4 regions of the Priestia sp. FSL W8-0524 genome follow, and region 2 is predicted to be linked to each of the others. Evidence: riboswitches for the same ligand, from Rfam matches in the RefSeq annotation. Region 2 holds a riboswitch; each other region holds the start of a gene.
The links. A riboswitch is a leader RNA that binds a small molecule or an ion and turns the genes downstream of it on or off. The one in region 2 is predicted to bind thiamine pyrophosphate.
Positions count from the first base shown of each region.

Region 1: linked by a shared signal. The riboswitch ahead of NST66_RS01295 (thiamine phosphate synthase) and the one ahead of tenA (thiaminase II) in region 2 are both predicted to bind thiamine pyrophosphate.
Region 3: linked by a shared signal. The riboswitch ahead of thiC (phosphomethylpyrimidine synthase ThiC) and the one ahead of tenA (thiaminase II) in region 2 are both predicted to bind thiamine pyrophosphate.
Region 4: linked by a shared signal. The riboswitch ahead of thiT (energy-coupled thiamine transporter ThiT) and the one ahead of tenA (thiaminase II) in region 2 are both predicted to bind thiamine pyrophosphate.

Region 1 is NZ_JBBOUG010000001.1:251,746-256,689, reverse strand. Features, by position in the region: gene NST66_RS01310 (thiazole synthase) at 1-755, opposite strand, end outside; gene thiS (sulfur carrier protein ThiS) at 761-964, opposite strand; gene thiO (glycine oxidase ThiO) at 961-2,088, opposite strand; gene NST66_RS01295 (thiamine phosphate synthase) at 2,072-2,695, opposite strand; TPP riboswitch at 2,817-2,918, opposite strand; gene NST66_RS01290 (hypothetical protein) at 3,077-3,292, opposite strand; gene crcB (fluoride efflux transporter CrcB) at 3,344-3,730, opposite strand; gene NST66_RS01280 (fluoride efflux transporter FluC) at 3,731-4,129, opposite strand; gene NST66_RS01275 (amino acid ABC transporter substrate-binding protein) at 4,471-4,944, shown strand, end outside.
Region 2 is NZ_JBBOUG010000001.1:1,842,454-1,847,397, reverse strand. Features, by position in the region: gene NST66_RS09240 (sodium-dependent transporter) at 1-1,229, opposite strand, end outside; gene NST66_RS09235 (hypothetical protein) at 1,406-1,588, opposite strand; gene NST66_RS09230 (TspO/MBR family protein) at 1,890-2,636, opposite strand; TPP riboswitch at 2,863-2,961, shown strand; gene tenA (thiaminase II) at 3,057-3,746, shown strand; gene NST66_RS09220 (aldehyde dehydrogenase) at 3,774-4,944, opposite strand, start outside.
Region 3 is NZ_JBBOUG010000001.1:147,389-152,332, reverse strand. Features, by position in the region: gene NST66_RS00800 (undecaprenyl-diphosphate phosphatase) at 1-146, opposite strand, end outside; gene NST66_RS00795 (hypothetical protein) at 605-895, shown strand; TPP riboswitch at 977-1,091, shown strand; gene thiC (phosphomethylpyrimidine synthase ThiC) at 1,205-2,974, shown strand; gene NST66_RS00785 (VanZ family protein) at 3,142-3,597, opposite strand; gene NST66_RS00780 (Ger(x)C family spore germination protein) at 3,795-4,907, opposite strand; gene NST66_RS00775 (GerAB/ArcD/ProY family transporter) at 4,897-4,944, opposite strand, start outside.
Region 4 is NZ_JBBOUG010000001.1:2,312,056-2,316,999, reverse strand. Features, by position in the region: gene NST66_RS11720 (amino acid permease) at 1-1,223, opposite strand, end outside; lysine riboswitch at 1,326-1,510, opposite strand; TPP riboswitch at 1,685-1,785, shown strand; gene thiT (energy-coupled thiamine transporter ThiT) at 1,818-2,426, shown strand; gene NST66_RS11710 (ethanolamine ammonia-lyase reactivating factor EutA) at 2,583-4,001, shown strand; gene NST66_RS11705 (ethanolamine ammonia-lyase subunit EutB) at 4,028-4,944, shown strand, end outside.

The DNA.
Region 1 (4,944 bases), 1.6 Mb from region 2:
ATCCCTTCTGTTGGACTGCTTGCCGTTGCATATTGTTTCTTTTCAATACGTCCTGCTTCAAATGCTGCTCTTCCTGCCTCAATCGCTAGCTTCATAGCACGAGCCATTTTCACAGGATCTTTTGCTCCTGAAACAGCTGTATTTAATAACACACCATCTGCTCCTAGCTCCATAGCTTGAGCTGCGTCTGAAGCCGTTCCAATACCTGCATCTACAATTACTGGAACGGTTGATTGTTCAATGATAAAACGCATGTTCAACGGATTAATAATACCTTGACCTGAACCGATAGGCGACGCTCCTGGCATAATGGCATGTACGCCTAACTCCTCTAAACGACGCGCAAGTAAAACATCATCTGATGTGTAAGGTAAAACGGTAAAGCCCTCTTTTAACAGTTCTTCACTAGCTTTTAATGTTTCAACTGGATCAGGAAGCAGCGTCTTATCACATCCAATTACTTCTACTTTCACCATGTCACAAAGTCCAGAAGCCTTTGCTAATTTAGCAATACGTACGGCCTCTTCTGCATTTTTTGCTCCAGCAGTGTTAGGCAAAAGAGTGAAACGCTTCACATCAAGTGCTTCTAATAAATTAGGCTGATTTTGATCAAAAATATCCATTCGTCTAACAGCAAATGTTAAAATTTCTGTTTCCGACTCTTCTACCGCTTGACGCTGAGTCGTAAAGTCCGGAAATTTCCCTGTTCCTAATAATAAACGTGAATTAAATGTATATTGTCCAATTTTTAACATACTCTTCATCCTCCTCCAACAAATGAAACAACTTCTAATGTATCTCCATCTTTTAAGCATGCATCGCTATGTTCTTCTTTTTGCAAAATATTCTTGTTTAATTCAACAATTACAACTCGCTCATGCAGACTCTGAGCCTGCAGCAAGTGCTCGACCGTTTCAATTTCATCTCCGACAGTGACGGTCTTACCGTTAATAATTAGATTCAATGAACTCCCTCCATTGCTCTCGTTAGCTGAAATGATGTAAAGAATGAATGATTTGGCTTTTTCCCTAACAAAGCATCAGCCATAATTTTTCCAGTTGCAGCGCTTAATAAAATACCGTTTCGGTAGTGGCCAAAAGCCATGTGCAGATTCGCTATTTCAGGGTGCTCTCCTAAATAAGGCCAGCCATCATTCGTTTGTGGACGAAGACCAGCCCATGCTTTTTCAAATGTGGCTTCTTTAATGGCCGGCAGAAGCGCAGAAGCTTTATTCAGCAAAAATTGAATACCTTGTGCAGAAACGGTCTTAGTAAAATCATGCTGCAGCTTAGTTGCCCCGATTACGATTCTTCCACCAGTCTTAGGGACTAAGTAAAAACCTTCATCTAAAAAAATCGTTTTAGAAAGCAGGGGCTTATGACTTTGCAGAGCAATACACTCTCCTTTTACAGGAAACACCTCGCCTAAATGTTCAGAAGAAATAAAGCGTTTAGCCCATGAGCCTGCTGCAATCACTACTTTTTCTCCATAAAAAGAGCCTTTGGACGTCTGTACCCCTTTTACTGTTTCATTTTCCATAATAAGAGAGTGAACGTCACAGTATTCGAATACATCTGCTCCGTGATACAAGGCTCCATGAGCAAGAGCTTGTGTTAACTTATCCGGAGCTAGCTGGCCGTCTCCCGGTATTGTAATGGCTCCGTATATGTCTGGAGAGAGCCCGGGTTCTAACAAACGCGCTTCTTTTACATCGATCCATCTTACATCTTTGTCCCACCGGTGGTGCTGAGCGGCTTTTTTCTTTAATACGTGTGCATCTTCTTCTGTTCCAGCGACTTTTAATAAGCCTTTTTGAATGAGCTCTACGTCGATAGCCGTTTTTTCTTTTAGTTCCTTCACCAGTTCAGGAAACATGCTTCTGCTCTTAATAGCAAGGTCTAAAAGAGGACCTTCTTCATCAATTTCAGCTTGAGCACCTAAAATACCAGCGGCTGCACTTGAAGCTTCACAACCAACTTGATTGCGTTCAAGAATAGCTACTGACGCTCCTTGTTTTGACAAATGATAAGCGATAGAAGAGCTGATTATACCTCCTCCGATTAACAGTACATCATAATGCTGCTTCATTTTCTCCACCTCCAGATGTCCATATATGAGAATATTGTTTAATCGCTTTCAGGGGATCTTGCGCAAGCATGACACCAGACATCACGGCTATACCGTGTGCTCCTGTTTGAAGTACCTCTTTGGCATTTACAGGTGTAATTCCTCCAATGGCAATAACCGGTATCTGCACAGCGTCTACTACTTCTTTTAGTGCCGCTATCCCTCGACTTTTTAATTCTTTTTTTGAATGTGTTGAATAAATATGTCCGTATAAAATGTAGTGAGCACCATCTTTTTCAGCTTCTAAAGCCTCTTCCACAGAGTGAACTGACTTTCCAACAATAAGAGAAGGAAATGCGTCTATAACAAACGAAACGTCTAAACTATGATAGGCAAGCTGTACACCTTTTGCTTTTAAAGCATGCGCTACATCAACTCGGTCATTCACAATAATTTTAGAGCGACAAAATGGTAGGCTTTCTAGTAAACATTGAATCTGCTTTGCCGTTTTCTTTTTTTCTCTAATATGAATGGCGCCCGCAAAAGGCGCGATAGCCGTTAAAATTTTTTGAAGCTCTTCGATTGGCTGCTTATCTGTTGTAATGACATGAAATTTAGGAATATCCACATGATCGAAACCTTTCCATTCAGAATAAAGAGAAATTTCAATCACTTCATCTTGTGCAGAGGGCTTTATTACATACAAAAAACCACTCTACAACGTAGAGTGGTTAGCATGCATCGTTATGTAAACATGATCGCCACTTCCCTACGCTGGTCCAAACCAGATCAGGTTCAAAGGGTCCGAAATACATCCGTCTCAGCTTCAAAAAGCTCCCCTAGTGATTGCTATTTATTGATTTTGTTTTTGCACTTAAAATTATAACACAACTAAATGTAAATACAATATCTCTTTATGCTCTTACGGCTCTCTTCCTTTTATAGATGTATCTTTTAAGCTTCTTTACTAAGAGGCCCGGCGCACCGAATCATTCTGCTTTTTATATAGTTAGTAATCGGTATAGTCGTCAAATTCTTCTTTGTCTTTTTCCTTTTTCCGATCCCATATAAACAGCAGGAGTAACATAATAAAAGTTAGAATATAAAAACCGTAAAAAATAAATGCCGCCACAACATTTATAAATAAAAATAAAAAACCAATGATCTGACCTGCAACAGCTACAATCAACAAAATGTATTTCCAAACTTCTGCTTTTCTATCCATTCTCTACTTCTCCGTCTTTTTGTTTTTCCCTACTAGAAACGTTCTCTTTACTTATAATAAAAACGTTCCTGCCAGTAAACCGACTGTAAATAAACCAACTGTTCCAAATGCTGAAATCCCCACGTACGCCAACATTTTCCGATAAGATTTTTCCCGAATTAACTGTACGGTTTCCACACTAAACGTTGAAAAAGTGGTAAAGGCACCAAAAAACCCAATGCCAATCATTAAAAATATTGAATCATCATAAGCATGACTCGGAACCTTTCCATAATAACTACCGTAAAAAAGACCAAGCCCAAACGCACCGAGCAAGTTTACAAACAGCATTGAGACTGGAAAAGGAGGGTTTGAAACTGTTTTTGTAACTTTTAAACCCAAAAGATAACGGCATATTCCTCCAGCTGCCCCGCCAAGTGCCAAGCTCACTATGCTCATTTACTTCACCTCATGTACTTTCACTAAATTTTTCCCTGCCGCTTCACCGCATAGATAGCCTGCTAAAGCAAGAAGGATTCCACCTACTAAAGAGACAATGACATAAATGGCTCCCCAAAATAAATGGTGCTGAGTGAGAGAAATGACGTCTCCTGCAAAGGTTGAATACGTTGTAAAACCGCCGCACACGCCAACTCCTAGTCCAAGCTTTATCCATTCTTTTGGCTTTTTCCACGCAAAAAATCCTGTTAATAGGCCTAGTATGAAGCTTCCTAATAGGTTTTCAATTACCGTTCCTATTGGATAGCCCGTATATAATAAGGAAAGATTTAGCAAATAACGCGCATATGTACCAGCGATAGCACCAAAGGCAATTGAGATTAAGTTTATGGCTTTCATCATATCGCTCCGTTTCATAAATTCTTCTTTAAGTGTACCATAAGGAATTTATTTCTACCTTAACATTTAACTATATGTTTATTGCACCAAAAGTCATGAAAAAATGAAAGAGAAAATCGTCGCATGAAACTTCCTTTTTACTCCTCAAATATCCCTTAAAAATCCACTTAATCCAAATTTTAAAATCTTTCTGTATCCTTATGACAAACCGTGTATAGAAGGTATATTTCCCTTATTTTAAGTCACATTAATCGTATAAGTTTTTTTTGTTGACTTTTGCTGTGTTCTTGTTTAGTATCACAGAGTATCATTTCCTATCAGAATACTAGGGGGTTTAGAAAATGAAGAAATTTGCTGCACTTTTGTCGCTACTATTAGCTTTCACAGTTGTGCTTGCCGCATGCGGTTCTAGCTCAAAAAATGAAGCAAACAATGGAGACAATAAATCTTCACAAGAGGATTTATATAATAAAGTGAAAAAAGATGGCGTATTAACAATTGGAACTGAAGGTACATACCCTCCGTTCACTTTTCATGATGACAAACAAAAGCTAACTGGGTTTGATGTAGAATTGGCTCAAGAAGTAGCTAAACGTCTTGGCGTAAAAGCTGAGTTCAAAGAAACACAGTGGGATGGCATGTTTGCCGGATTAGATGCTAAACGCTTTGACATGATTGCTAATGAAGTGGGTATTCGTGAAGATCGTCAAAAGAAATACGATTTCTCTGACCCATACATCCAGTCAGGCGCCGTATTAATTGTTCGTAAAGACGAAAAAGATATCAAATCATTTAAAGATTTAAAAGGAAAAAAA
Region 2 (4,944 bases):
CCTGAAATAAACTCTTCATACACGGCTTCTTTTTTCATTTTAAATGTCACAAAAATTGCAATAGCTAAACTTCCAAGAGGCAGCATTAAATTGCTCACAAAAAAGTCAGCTACGTCAAATATACTTCTGCCAAAAAGTGAGACATGTTTTAGTACACCGAACGAAAGCGCTGATGGGATACCTACTACAAACACAAGAATCCCTGCTAAAGAAGCGTAGCGAGTTCGTTTTGTCTGATCGTCTTTGGTTAAAGCAGCTACGATAATTTCCAACAGTGAAAAAGCAGACGTAAGCGTAGCAAATAGAAATAAAATTAAAAACAGTGCTAAAAAGACGGTGCCAAACGGCATTTTCTCAAATACTGTTGGCAAGACCACAAACAAAAGTCCAGGTCCTTCGGTTGGCTTTAATCCGAATGAAAAAACAGCTGGAAAAATAGCCAAGCCTGCAAGCAGCGAAACAAACAAGTTCAAAATAGCAATGGTGCCAGCTGAACGCGTCAAGCTTACTTTTTTCCCTAAATAAGAGCTATATGTCACCATGCAGGATAATCCTACGCAAAGCGAGAAAAACGACTGACCGAGCGCATAGAGAACAGATGACCCTGTAATGGCTGAAAAATCCGGTTTTAAAAAGAACTTTACTCCGTCCATAGCTCCGTCTAATGTTAAAGAGCGAACCACAATGATAATAAAACAGATAAATAACAGTGGCATCATGTATTTATTAGCACGCTCTATGCCTTTTTGTACGCCTTTTGAAATAACAAACACTGTAATTAATAAAAACAGCGCTTGTGCACCTAATACCACATAAGGTTGGCTAATGACGGCATTGAACAACGGGCCGTACTCTTTTCCGCTTAGCATACCGGTTACGCTCATAATCGTATATAAAATCACCCAGCCGCCAACGACGCTGTAAAAGGAAAGCAAAACGACACAGCTGAGTACTCCCAGCCTGCCAATCCATACCCAAGCGGACTTTGGAGCAATTGCCTTATAAGCACTAATCGCTTCTTTTCCCGTATGTCTTCCAATGATAAATTCTGCCAACAGAAGCGGCAATCCAATAAAAATTGTAAATAAAATAAACAACGCAAAAAATGCTCCACCGCCACTGGTTCCGGTTACGTATGGAAATTTCCATATCGCTCCTAGACCAATTGCTGCCCCAGCAGATGCTAAAATAAAACCGAGGCGTGAAGACCACTGATTTCCTTTACTCATATAATGTTACTCTCTCCTCTTCTAAACTCAAAACTCACCTGATTAGTACTGTACCATAAATGCAGAAGAAAATCATTCCCGTTTTACTTTTTTCTATAAAACGATATCTATATAGAATAGAAAAAATGAAGAAGCAGCTGCCTCTTCATTTTGAGTTTGATGTTTCTATTCAAAAATTATTCTCTGTACGATGATTCGTCTCCACGGTAGGCTTCTTGATTTGATATTTCTTCAATATGCATATGCCCTTCTCTCTCTAAACGAAGAACCGTACGCTCTGCATCTTCATAACTCTCGCACGTCACTTGTTTATATTCCATATCGTCTTTATCTGTGTAAGCCACTAAATATGTTTCCATTTTAACTCCTCCTATATAAACTATATGTAACGTATGTTGCCTTTTTCGTTTATTTCTAAACATATAGGCTCCAAACATAAAGCCTAGCATACTATAATAGCGGAACTTCAATTTAAAAAGTTGAATTTTTCATTATGCACCGATGCAACATGGAGGTTACGCTTATGACATTTATTTTATCATTCGTACCAATTGTTGTTCCTTTTGGTATTTTAATTAGCTTAATTGCTTTTACAGCTGCTTTTTTACAATCAAAAGAGCATCATAAAAAGCTCTAGCTTACAAAAGCTAGAGCTTCTTTTTAAAAACGTCTATAGCGTTTAATCAGTCCCACAATAATAGCAATTGCTAATAAAACAATCGAGATGATAACAGTAATGACAATTGGCTGATTTCCACTTTGTTTCACCGCAATGGCAATATAAGCCCAAATAAAAACAAGCGGATAAACAGCGTCTCGGTTTTTTAATGTAAACATAATGCCCAGCGCAGCCCCTACCAGCAGCATAATAATCGTCCATGCTAATTCATTTAGGCCAAGCAAGTGCTGTATTCCATTTGCTTGAAATACGACAAATACATTAACAATAGTCGCAACAGAAATCCATCCAAGATAAAGCGAAATCGGCAGACGCATAAACCATGTCGTCATCCGAGAATGCTGAATAATGGAATATACAATCATTAATGTGCCTAAAATAAAGAGCATAACTAAAAGGGATAACTTATAGTAATCGTTTTGGAAAATAAAGATCCACGCACTATTTAACAAACAGTTTAGAAAAAACCAAATGCCTATACGTGCATATATTTCTTTTTGATCTTCTCTTGCAAAAAATTGGCGTATAACCCAAATGGTTAATAACAAATAAATAACGCCCCAGATAGCAAAGGCATAACCGGCTGGTGTAAACAACGTAGGAACTTGCGCAGAAGCCTCTGCCGTTGTTTTGCCTCCTATTGGAATCGCATTTGCTAAATAATTCACAAGAAGTGTAATAGCCAAGCCTACTGCATTTAATACAGCATACAAACGAAATTTTGCCATTTTGTTCTCTCCTTTCTTCTATTTATATGGGAATGTTTCGGAGACGAAAACGGCTCTTCCCTTCATTAATACCTCTTCTTCCCTAAAAATATGCATTTTTAAACAAAAATGATTAAAAATAGCTTCAAGAAGCTACCTCTTTAAGAGATAAAAACCGTTAGGGAACAATTTTCCATAACGCTTTCTATTTTTCAGAATATATGGTAAGTTAAACATAGACTAATAGGAAGTCCACTAGGGGTGCCGACCGGCTGAGACAAGTTTTCTTGATCCCTTTGAACCTGATCTGGCTCATACCAGCGTAGGAAAGTGGCAATGTTCAGTTTTGTACTGTCCTTTGCCACTCCGTTTATAAACGGAGTGTTTTTTATTTCCTTTATGTGCTTGTTTGTGACTTCCTCATATTAAAGGAGGATTTTGATGTCATTTTCATCTCAATTAAGACAAGAAGCAAACTATATTTACGAAGCCATTTTTAACCACCCTTTTATTAAAGGAATTGCTGAAGGAGACGTGCCAAAAGAGGCGCTTATTCACTACGTTTCTCAAGACTACGAATACTTAACAGCATTTGTCCGCATTTACGGCGCTGCTTTAACAAAATGCCGCACGCGTACCGAAATGGAAGCCTTTAATGCCGGCATTTCTACGGTATTACATAGTGAAGTACACCCTCATAATAATTTTTGTGAAGTAGCAGGCGTACGCTATGAAGACCTCCACACTGAGGCTCTTTCACCAACGGCCAGCCACTACATTAACCATATGACAAGCGTTGCGCATACAGGCAGCTTAGCGGAAATCATTGCCGTGCTTCTTCCATGTCCGTGGACGTACGTTGAAATTGGCCAGCGCATTACAGAACAAGTAAATCCATCTCCTTCTCATCCTTTTTATGAATGGATTCAGTTTTATAATAATGAAGAAATGAATGGCACAACACAATGGTTTTGTAACAAGCTTGATGAACTCGCCGAGCAAGCGACTGAAGAAGAACGTAATCGTATGAAAGATCACTTTATCAAAAGCTGTGAGCTGGAGTATTTATTTTGGGAAATGGCGTATACACAAGAAAAATGGCCGCTTTCTCAGCTTTCACTTTCAAAATAACGAAAAAGCCTCCTATCAGGAGGCTTTTTATTTCAATAATTTTTTAATCATTTTCAAGTTTTGTTTCTCTGAAGGATAGCGGAATGACAAATCAAACTTGGTTGTTTGAGACAGCATGCTTTTAAAATGAGAAAATGTCTGAAAGCTGTCTTTTCCATGATATTGGCCCGTACCGCTTTCTCCAACTCCGCCAAAGGGTAAATATGGCGTAGCGATATGCATAAGCGTATCATTTATACAGCCTCCTCCAAATGAAAGACGCTCCGTTATGACATTTTGTACATTTGCACTTTCCGTAAACAAGTAAAGAGCTAACGGCTTAGCTTTTTCTTGAACTTTATGAATAACTTCGTCTAGCGTTTCGTATTCAATCATAGGAAGAATAGGCCCAAAAATTTCTTCTTGCATAACGTCTGATGTCCAGCTTACTTCACTTAACACCGTAGGTTCTATTGTGAGCGTACTTTTATTATACCCGCCTCCAACTATAGCGTTTCCGTCTTTTAAAAACTCAACTAGCCGAATAAAATGGCGCTCACTGACAATACGGCCGTAGCGCTCACTTTCAAGCGGATTACTACCGTAAAATTGATAAATCGCTTCGCGAAGTTTCTCCACTAGCTGCGCTTTTACCTTTTTATGCACGAGCAAATAATCAGGAGCAACGCACGTTTGGCCTGCATTCATTCCTTTGCCAAACATAATTCGCTTCGCTGCAAGATCTAGGTTTGCATCTTCATGTACAATGCAAGGACTTTTTCCTCCTAGCTCCAGCGTGACGGGAATAAGCTGCTTCCCTGCTTCTTGCATAATAATTTTCCCTACATTTACACTTCCCGTAAAGAAAATATAATCGAGGGGCTGTTTTAAAAGCAGGCTCGTCGTGTCTACAGCGCCTTCAATCACCGTCACAAATGCGGGATCAAAAGCCTCAGCTAGTAATTCTTGTATAACCCGAGATACGCTAGGCGTTAATTCAGAAGGCTTTATAATCGCCGTGTTTCCAGCAGCAATCGCTCCTACTAAAGGAGACAGCGCTAATTGAAACGGATAGTTCCACGGAGCAATAATTAACGCGACTCCATACGGTTCAGGCACAATTTTCCCTTTAGAGCCCACGTGTGTTAAAGCGGTTTTTACTTTTTTAGGCTTCATCCATTTTGCTAAATGCTTAAGCGTAAACCGAATTTCCTCTAGT
Region 3 (4,944 bases), 1.7 Mb from region 2:
GTATTAGCTACTGGAGATGAAAATAATTCTTTTGAATTTAACCACAGGTCATCCACAATAATCATATGCCCAGTTGACGAAACGGGAGCAAACTCTGTTAAACCTTCTACAATCCCTAAAATGATTGCTACAATAATTTCCCACATAAAGCTATGTACCTTGCCTTTCTTTCAAATTAATAAGCTTATCGCTTCGTTTTACATGCTCAACTATTTTCCTATTTTGACACTTGCTTTTTTATCATAATTGTTAAAACTATGAAATACAATGTGTATTTGCAAAAAGATAAGAATCTTTAATAATTTGTAATAAAAAGCTTACATGCTACAACCAAAAAACACGATATCAGCTTTTATTTATTTTAAAAAGCAGTCACCATGTTCAGTATAAATTCTGGTCCCTTAGCTAAAAATGAATCATCTAGACTATTTTTCTTTAGTGTGAAAAAATGACTAAATCATTATGTTTTTTCCATCCCCCTTTACTGTCATCTATCATTTTAATCCAATAGGGCTGACTTATACGACATATCCCCTAAGTAATTTGAAACTTTTTTCTCTCTTTTCTCGTATATAGTAGTATCTTTTTTAGGAGGCTTTTTACTATGAATGGAAATGTACGTACAATGAAATGGGTCACTGCTGGGTATGAAGCCTTGCTGGGAATTCCTTTAATTGGCGCGGGGATTGTTATGGGCTTTAGCTATACTCCTCTTTTTATTGGATTTATTCTTCATGCTATCACACTCATTTTAGCTAATAGACGAGGGTTATCTGCTTATGGAAACATACTAGGGCTTGTTACCTCACTGGTTGCTTGGATTCCATTTTTGGGATTTATCATGCATATTATTACAGCTATTGTGATTGCAATCGATGCTGCTAGACAACGCTAATTGTCTAGCTTTTTTTATTTAAGGGTTGATTTTTTACCGAATGATGGTAAACTTAAGCCGTAAATTGAATAATTTGAATGTTATTTCTACTAGGGGTGTCTGATAGCTCAGACTGAGAGAAGAGTGCAATAAAACTCTTTAACCCTTTGAACCTGATTTGGGTTATACCAGCGGAGGGAAGTAGTCTTGAAAAGAATAGTATATGTTTATTCTTTTTTTGCCTATTCCATCGGGTTCTGTCTATCACAGAACCCGATTTTTTTATGGTTCGGTATAGCTACACTTTATGCGAAACCGGAGGAATATGTAATGTCAAAACAAAATGTATCAGTTTCTATGAAAAAGCCTTTTCCAAACAGTCACAAAGTATATGTCCAAGGATCCAGACAAGACCTTAAAGTACCTATGCGTGAAATTCATCAGTCTCCTACTACAGGGTCTTTTGGTGAAGAAGAAAATAGTCCCGTACGTGTATACGACACGAGCGGTGTTTATACAGATCCCTCTTATGAAATTAATTTACAAAAAGGATTACCAGCTCTGCGCGAAAAGTGGATTGCAGAACGAAACGATGTAGAAACATATCAAGGCCGTACGGTTCAGCCACAGGATAACGGTTATTATGACGGTGATCCAAGAGATCAGTACGAGCGCTTTATCACTAAACGTTTACCTTTGCGCGCGAAAAAAAATCAAAATGTAACGCAAATGCACTATGCGAAAAAAGGAGTCATCACGCCCGAAATGGAATTTATCGCTATTCGTGAACAGATGAATCCTGAAATTGTGCGTGAAGAAGTAGCAAGAGGACGTGCGATTATCCCTAATAATATCAATCACCCTGAGAGCGAACCGATGATTATCGGCCGCAAATTCCATGTGAAAATTAATGCTAATATCGGAAATTCAGCTATTCGTTCAGCTATTGAAGATGAAGTAGAAAAAATGACATGGGCAACGCGTTGGGGAGCCGATACAATTATGGATCTATCAACAGGAAAGGATATCCACACAACACGCGAATGGATTATCCGCAACTCGCCTGTTCCTGTAGGGACCGTTCCTATTTACCAAGCGCTTGAAAAAGTAAAAGGCGTAGCAGAAGATCTAACGTGGGAAGCATACCGCGATACATTAATTGAACAAGCAGAACAAGGTGTTGATTACTTTACTATTCACGCAGGTGTTCTTTTACGTTATATTCCTCTGACAGCGAAACGTACGACAGGTATTGTTTCACGCGGAGGATCCATCTTGGCGCAGTGGTGTTTAGCTCATCATGAAGAGAACTTTTTATATACTCGCTTTGAAGAAATCTGTGAAATCTGTAAAGCATACGATATTGCTATTTCGCTTGGCGATGGGCTACGTCCTGGTTCCATTGCAGATGCTAATGATGAGGCACAGTTCGGTGAATTAGAAACGCTTGGTGAATTAACTAAAATTGCTTGGAAACACGATGTTCAAGTTATGATTGAAGGTCCTGGACATGTTCCAATGCATCTCATCAAAGAAAACGTAGATAAACAAATGGAAATATGCCAGGAAGCCCCCTTCTATACTCTTGGACCGCTTACAACCGACATCGCTCCAGGCTATGACCATATTACATCAGGTATTGGTGCTGCAATGATTGGCTGGTTTGGGACAGCTATGCTTTGCTACGTAACGCCAAAAGAACATTTAGGACTCCCGAATAAAGAAGACGTTCGCGAAGGCGTTATCACCTATAAAATTGCTGCGCATGCTGCTGACCTAGCAAAAGGCCATCCAGGAGCACAAAAACGCGATAATGCTCTGTCTAAAGCAAGATTTGAATTTAGATGGAATGATCAATTTAACCTGTCACTAGATCCAGAGCGCGCAAAAGAATATCACGATGAAACACTTCCCGCTGAAGGTGCTAAAACAGCCCATTTCTGTTCAATGTGTGGACCTAAATTCTGTTCGATGCGTATTTCTCAAGATATTCGTAACATGGCTCAAGAAAATGAAAAAGATGTAAACGAAGTAAGAAAAGAAGGAATGAAAGAAAAAGCTAAAGAGTTTGTTAACAGTGGTTCAAATATCTATCAATAATGAAGTAGAACAGCTTAAAAAACAAATTAAGCAGCTTGAAGGAAAGTTATTATTTGTTCAGCAAAATTGTCAGCACATTATCGTTGAATCCTCACATTCTTCCGTAAGACGCTGCATTAAGTGTTTCTATCAACAAGATGCAAAAAGGACTTCGTAAAGAAGTCCTTTCATCTTTTTTTGAAACGTGCTTTCAGCATGTTCTTAATCCAATATAGTATTTTAATAATAACCCAGCCTATAAATGTACCTAGCGTGTTCAAAAAGATATCATCAATATCAAATACTCGTTCCGTTAGCTTGTACTGTAAAATTTCAATCAGAAAACTGATTAAGAAACCCGTCGTAAAGACTTGAATAAAACCGTCAAACCACTTCATAAACAACGGAATAAACATTCCAAGCGGCGCAAACATCACGATATTTCCCAGTATATTTGTCAGAGTGAGCATTATATTACCGCTGTCCCACATCAGACGGATTGTACTAAATAAATCCAAGTTCATTGCTTTTCCGTAAACATGTTCGTTTTCCCGTATGAGAGTAGCATAAATGACCACTGCCGTATACGCAATAAATAGAGTGAACATGACTTTTTTAACAATTGACCTGATGCTTACATTCACTTCAACATCACCTTCTTTGACTCCCAAAACCATTTATTATTATCTATATGTACCCGTCCACTGCTTTCATTCGTAGTGAATGCATTTATATGCTTTTTTATCCTATCACATCAATAAATAAATACAATTCCCTTTTTGTTATTTTGTAAACTAAAATTTTTTCAATTAAAAAAGCCACGCTTTTCGCATGACTTTTGTTAATTAATAACTCCACGATGGATAATTTCCACTTGTACTTTCGGATTAATCGAGATGTTTTTATAGTCCTGTCTCCATTTAAGCCTTTTCCATATACTCGGATGATAAGCAGCTACTTCTCTTCCTATTTCAAGAAAATCACAGTTAGCTTTTTGCAGCTTTTCAACTACTTTTTCAGCTTTCTTTTGTAGAATCTTTTCAATTTCTTTCTGTACGTTTTTTGTTAATGCAGGAGATGACATTTCATTTTTAGTAAATTCATTAATACTTACTTTTATATTTAGCGGTATGATTACTTTTGCTCCGTGCACCGCATCAGGTTTAACGTGCATTTTTGCTTTAGCATCTGACACATCATACGATACTACATACTGTTGATCATGTATGGTAATTTTGTGACTCATAATCATATATTTGTCTTTTTGATTTCCTAATAAAAGAAGCGCCTTAGATTCATCGGAATTTAATGTAATACCTGAAAATTTATCTTCATTAAACAAAGCTGTACCGATTACATCAACGGTCTTATTTTCAGTATTTAATTTCATATAAGGAAGAGCTAGCCCTTTTCCTTCATCAAACAACACGGTACAAAGTGACTGAAGAGTTTCAATTGGCACTAAGGAATTGACTTCAGCCGTATGGACAACTCCGTCTAAATATTCTCCAATTAGCTCTTCTCCTACTTGCTGTAGCTCAACTATCGTACTCGGTTTCCCTTCTACAATGACATACTTAGCCGTTAGAGGACTTTCCGGTGTGCGATATAAGACGTCTGATAATTCTAGTATACCTTCTTTAGCTAATCGATCTTCAAATAAGATTATTCTCTTTTTGGCAGACATAACAATTCCAGAAACCTGCTGGTTAATTTTTGTTCGATCATCTCGAGGTGAATCCCCTGCTACATGATAAGTTTTATTTACTAAAATCCCTTCTTTAGACGTATATGAGCGGATAGCAATAGTAGAAAGCACCTTATTTCCTTTCTTTTTTTCATAAGCTACCGTAGACAAAAACATCGTATCTTTTAACATTTTTTGATCCCAGCACCCCGTTAGAAAACTTAAAACTAAACATATGCTCATTATCTTGATCAGTTTATCCTTCATTTTTTACAGTTCCTTTTCTAATCCATGACAGTAATAG
Region 4 (4,944 bases), 470 kb from region 2:
GGGAAAAGTTTTGCATGATATGGAAGTTCACTCAAATCATGACCTTGAGCAACAAATGCTCTTCTAAAACGATAGTGGCTGATCGCAATTCCTAACCAAGCAATAAAACCAGACATACCAGAAGCGTTAAGTAACCACGTATATACCGCACCGTCTCCAAAAAATGAAGCACCAAATGCAAGTGTACCGACAAGTGCCGTTGCGATTAAGGCATTAACTGGAACGCCTCGTTTATTCACTTTTGCTAAGAACCTTGGTGCTTTTCCATCTTTCGCTAAGTTCCACAGCATACGCGTAGAAGCATACATGCCTGAGTTACCAGCAGATAAAACAGCTGTTAAAATAACGGCATTAATCGCTGATGCTGCAAACGCCAGACCTGCTCGTTCGAATATTAAAGTAAACGGACTTACTCGCACGTCATCACTTGCTAATGAATTCGCTGTGTATGGAATAAGCATTCCAATAACAAAAATAGCTAAAATATAAAATAACAAGATGCGCCAGAAGACTTGTTTAACTGCGCGAGGAACCGTTTTTTCCGGATCTTCACTTTCTCCAGCTGCGACTCCAAGCAACTCTGTTCCTTGGAATGAAAAACCAGCTGCCATAAAGATACCTAGTACAGTGAAGAATCCACCGTGAATCGGTCCATCACCAAGCGTGAAGTTTTTAAAACCTGGTGCTTCATTGTTAAAGATACCAAAAATCATCATAATACCAATAACTAAAAAGATAATAACCGTTACTACTTTAATTAACGAAAACCAAAATTCAGATTCACCAAATCCTTTTACAGAAAGGTAGTTAAGCCCAAACATAATTAATAAAAACAGGGCACTCCATAAAATAGAAGAAGAGTTCGGGAACCAAAATTTCATAATAAGGGCTCCAGCGGATAATTCAGCTGCAATCGTAATAGCCCAGTTATACCAGTAGTTCCAGCCGAGAGCGAAACCAAAGGATGGATCTACAAAACGAGACGCATACGTACTAAATGAACCAGCTTCAGGCATATAAGCTGCGAGCTCTGCTAGACTGGTCATCAAAAAGTAAACCATTACGCCAATAATAGCGTAAGCTAAAAGCGCTCCCCCAGGTCCTGCTGTGTGAATTGCTCCACCACTTGCTAGGAATAAGCCGGTTCCGATGGCTCCTCCTAATGAAATCATCGTTAAGTGGCGAGATTTCAACCCACGTTTTAATTCTTGCTGCTCTTGCATAGATAAATACTCCTTTCGAATGTACGGAAAGAGACGGGATAACATAAAAAAAGCCCGCAGTATATGTGCGCGCTTTTAAATCTGAAAACCGCGTCAACCTTCCGTGAAGATAGCTCTTCACATCACTCGCATGATGTGACAGTTCTGTTCCTGTTCGGAGACAGCCCCAGCTTAAATCAACCGAGAAGTGATTTAAACTTCGGCAATTTTTCCTTTCAAGCAACATCCTCAATGTTCTCTGCATTTCCGTTACTTTACTATTAAAAACTGCGACCTCTACCTCATCGATTAGGATGAGGGTTTTTTATATTCAATTGACATAAAAGAAGTATAACAAATACTAAAACGATTGTCATTATAAAAAATAGATTCAGAAAATAGAAACATCTTTGAAATCTCTCGAATCTATTTTGTTACGTATGGTATAATAAACATTGTCTTTATACTACATAAATATCCAAACGTACCACAGGGGGAGCCGCCGTGCTGAGAGTGAACGAAATGTTCAGACCCTTCGAACCTGTTAGTTAACGCTAGCGTAGGAATGTGGGAATAGTAGCATATATTTGCTTACTCCTGTGTAAACCGTTTGATATGAATGATTCAAAAACAGGAGTGAGAAACGTGAATAAAGCATTACCTTTACAGGCTAAAATTGAAATAGCTATTTTTGCAGCATTGGCTTTTTTGATTGATCTTTTACCTTCTATAAAAATTGCAATAGGTGTAAGCATTTCGTTCTCTATGGTTCCTATCTTTATTATGTGTTTTCGATGGGGAGTTAAAGGAGGAGCTTTATCTGGATTTCTATGGGGAATATTGCAACTAGCTTTAGGAAATGCGTATATTTTAACCCCGTTGCAAGCTTTTATAGAGTATATTATCGCTGTTACCTTTATTGGATTTGGCGGGATTTTCTCTAGTTCTATTAAAGGATATTTAGCTAATAATCAAAGATCAAAAGCTTTCTTTTTTATTATCTTATCTTTAATTATAGGAAGTTTTGCTCGTTATTTTTGCCATTTTATTGCCGGTTTAATATTTTGGGGATTTGCTGCACCAAAAGGAATGCCTGTTCTATGGTATTCTTTCTCGATGAATGGGATTTCGATGATTGGGTCGTTGCTATCATGTCTAATTATCCTTTCATTGTTAATTCCATCGGCATCAAGAATGATTGTAACTAAATCACACTCATCATAAGAAAAAAGACTAAATCTGCCAAGATTTAGTCTTTTTTCTTATTTGTCACCTTTGTTTACACAAAAGTGTGTCAGGTTTGATAACATAGTTAGTGAAATATTCAAAAAACTGTTTTATGATAGTCAACATATTCAAACGAGATAAAGGATTGATCGTATGCTACAGAAATGGATCACGAGCATAGGTTTAGATATTGGAACAAGCACAACAAAACTGATTGTAAGCAAACTGTTAATAGCAAATCAACAAAATCAGTTTACGCTGCCAGGCTGTCAAATTATTGATCGTCGCGTAACGTATGCAAGTTCCATCTATACAACACCTATGGTAAACGAGGTTGAAATCGATGTTCGAAGGTTAACGCTATTACTAGAAAAAGAGTACAAAAAAGCAGGGATCTCCTTAGATCAAGTGGAGGCGGGTGCTGTGATCATCACAGGAGAAACGGCTCGGAAGCAAAATGCAGAGAGTATCGTTCACTATCTAGCTGAACACGCTGGGAATTTTGTTGTTGCAACAGCTGGTGCTGACTTAGAAGGAATGTTAGCGGCAAAAGGATCGGGAGCAATCGAACATTCTGCTGAAACCAATAAAGTGATTGCCAATATTGATGTAGGTGGAGGCACTGCTAACATCGCCTTATGTCAAAATGGAAAAGTGATTGAAACGTTTACCCTGCATGTAGGCGGAAGATTAATTCGACTAAACGAAGATGGTATTGTTACCTACGTTTCGTCTTATTTAACTGAATTTTTAAAAAATAATTCTCTGATGCTTCAAGAAGGCGAAAAAGCAACATTTGAAAAACTCTCGTCTATTTGCAAATTGCTAGCTAAAGAAACCGTGGATTATGTGAGCGCACTGAAGCAAACCTCTTTGCTGCTCGTTTCCCCTCATACAAGATCTTCTACTCGGCCAGAGACAATCATGGTCTCGGGAGGAGTAGGAGCCATGATAGAGAAGGAGAAACCAAAAACAGTGAAGGAAGTGGCCATACACGGAGACATTGGTCCGCTGCTAGCTTATCAGTTTCAAGCCATACAGGTATCTCAAGCCGCTGAAACAACGCGAGCCACTGTCATTGGAGCTGGTATGCAAAATACAGAAGTTAGCGGATCAACCGTATACATTAAATCAAAGCGGCTGCCGCTAAAAAATATTCCGATTATAGAGATACCCGTACAGCAAGAGGAGGAGTGGAATCCGCAGCTGTTTCAAGAAAGAGCTCGAACGGCATGTATGCAGGCTTCAACTGTTTTCAGCGCAGAAGATCCTCCCGTTGCTATTGCTTTATCTCATTTCCCTTACTGCAGCTATATAATGCTGCAAGAATTAGCAAAAGTAATAAGCGCTGAATTTGGTGCTTGTTTTAAAGGAGCTAAGTGCCTCGTTGTTTTATGCGAGCAGGATATTGCTAAAGCTTTAGGACAAGCACTAGCCAAACAGGAGAACGAATTAGAAATTATTTGTTTAGATCAAATTGACTTTACCCACGGAGATTATATCGATCTAGGGTTACGCGTAGCTGGAGAGGCAATCTCTGTTTCGATTAAAACACTCGCTTTTTCATCATAATCAACTGAACATACAAGGAGGAAACGATGTTTAAAACTACCCGGTTGTTAGGAGAAACATTTTCATTTTATAGCTTGAAAGAAATTATGGCCAAAGCAAACGAAGAACGTTCTGGAGATCAGCTCGCAGGAGTTAGCGCTGAGTCAATGAAAGAACGAATGGCAGCCAAACAAGTGCTAGCTGATATCACACTTGCTGATATTCGAAATTACCCGCTGCTAAGCGCAGATGAAGACAACGTCTCGGCATTAATCGAAAGTCAGATTGATTCATCGGTTTACGACATTATTAAAAATTGGACAGTAGGGGAGTTAAGAGAATACATCTTATCTGATGAGCATACCGGAGAAGACCTTCTTGCGCTTAGCAAGGGATTAAACAGCGAAATGATTGCGGCAGCTACTAAAATTATGTCCAATTTAGATTTAATTCAAGGAGCTGCCAAGATAGAAGTGCAAACTACTTGTCAAACGACTATCGGTCAAAAAGGCGTATTGGCTTCAAGAGCCCAGCCTAATCATCCTTCAGATAACTTAAAAGGAATGAGAGCATCTCTCTACGAAGCGTTAAGCTATGGAATTGGAGATGCGGTTATCGGAATTAACCCTGTTATTGATACAACGGATAATATCTACGCGCTTTTAAATGAAACAAAAAATATAATCAACCAATGGTCAATTCCTACTCAAAACTGTGTATTATCACATGTGACGAGTCAAATGAGAGCAATCGAAAAAGGAGCAGCTGCTGACTTGATTTTCCAAAGTTTAGCAGGCACAGAAGCCGGTAATGATTCATTTGGGATTTCACTGTCTATGCTCGATGAAGCGACAGCGTTAATTCATGAAAAAGGGACAGCAAAAGGTCCGAACCGCTGGTATTTTGAAACAGGACAAGGTTCTGAACTGTCAGCAGAAGCCCACTATAATATTGATCAAGTAAC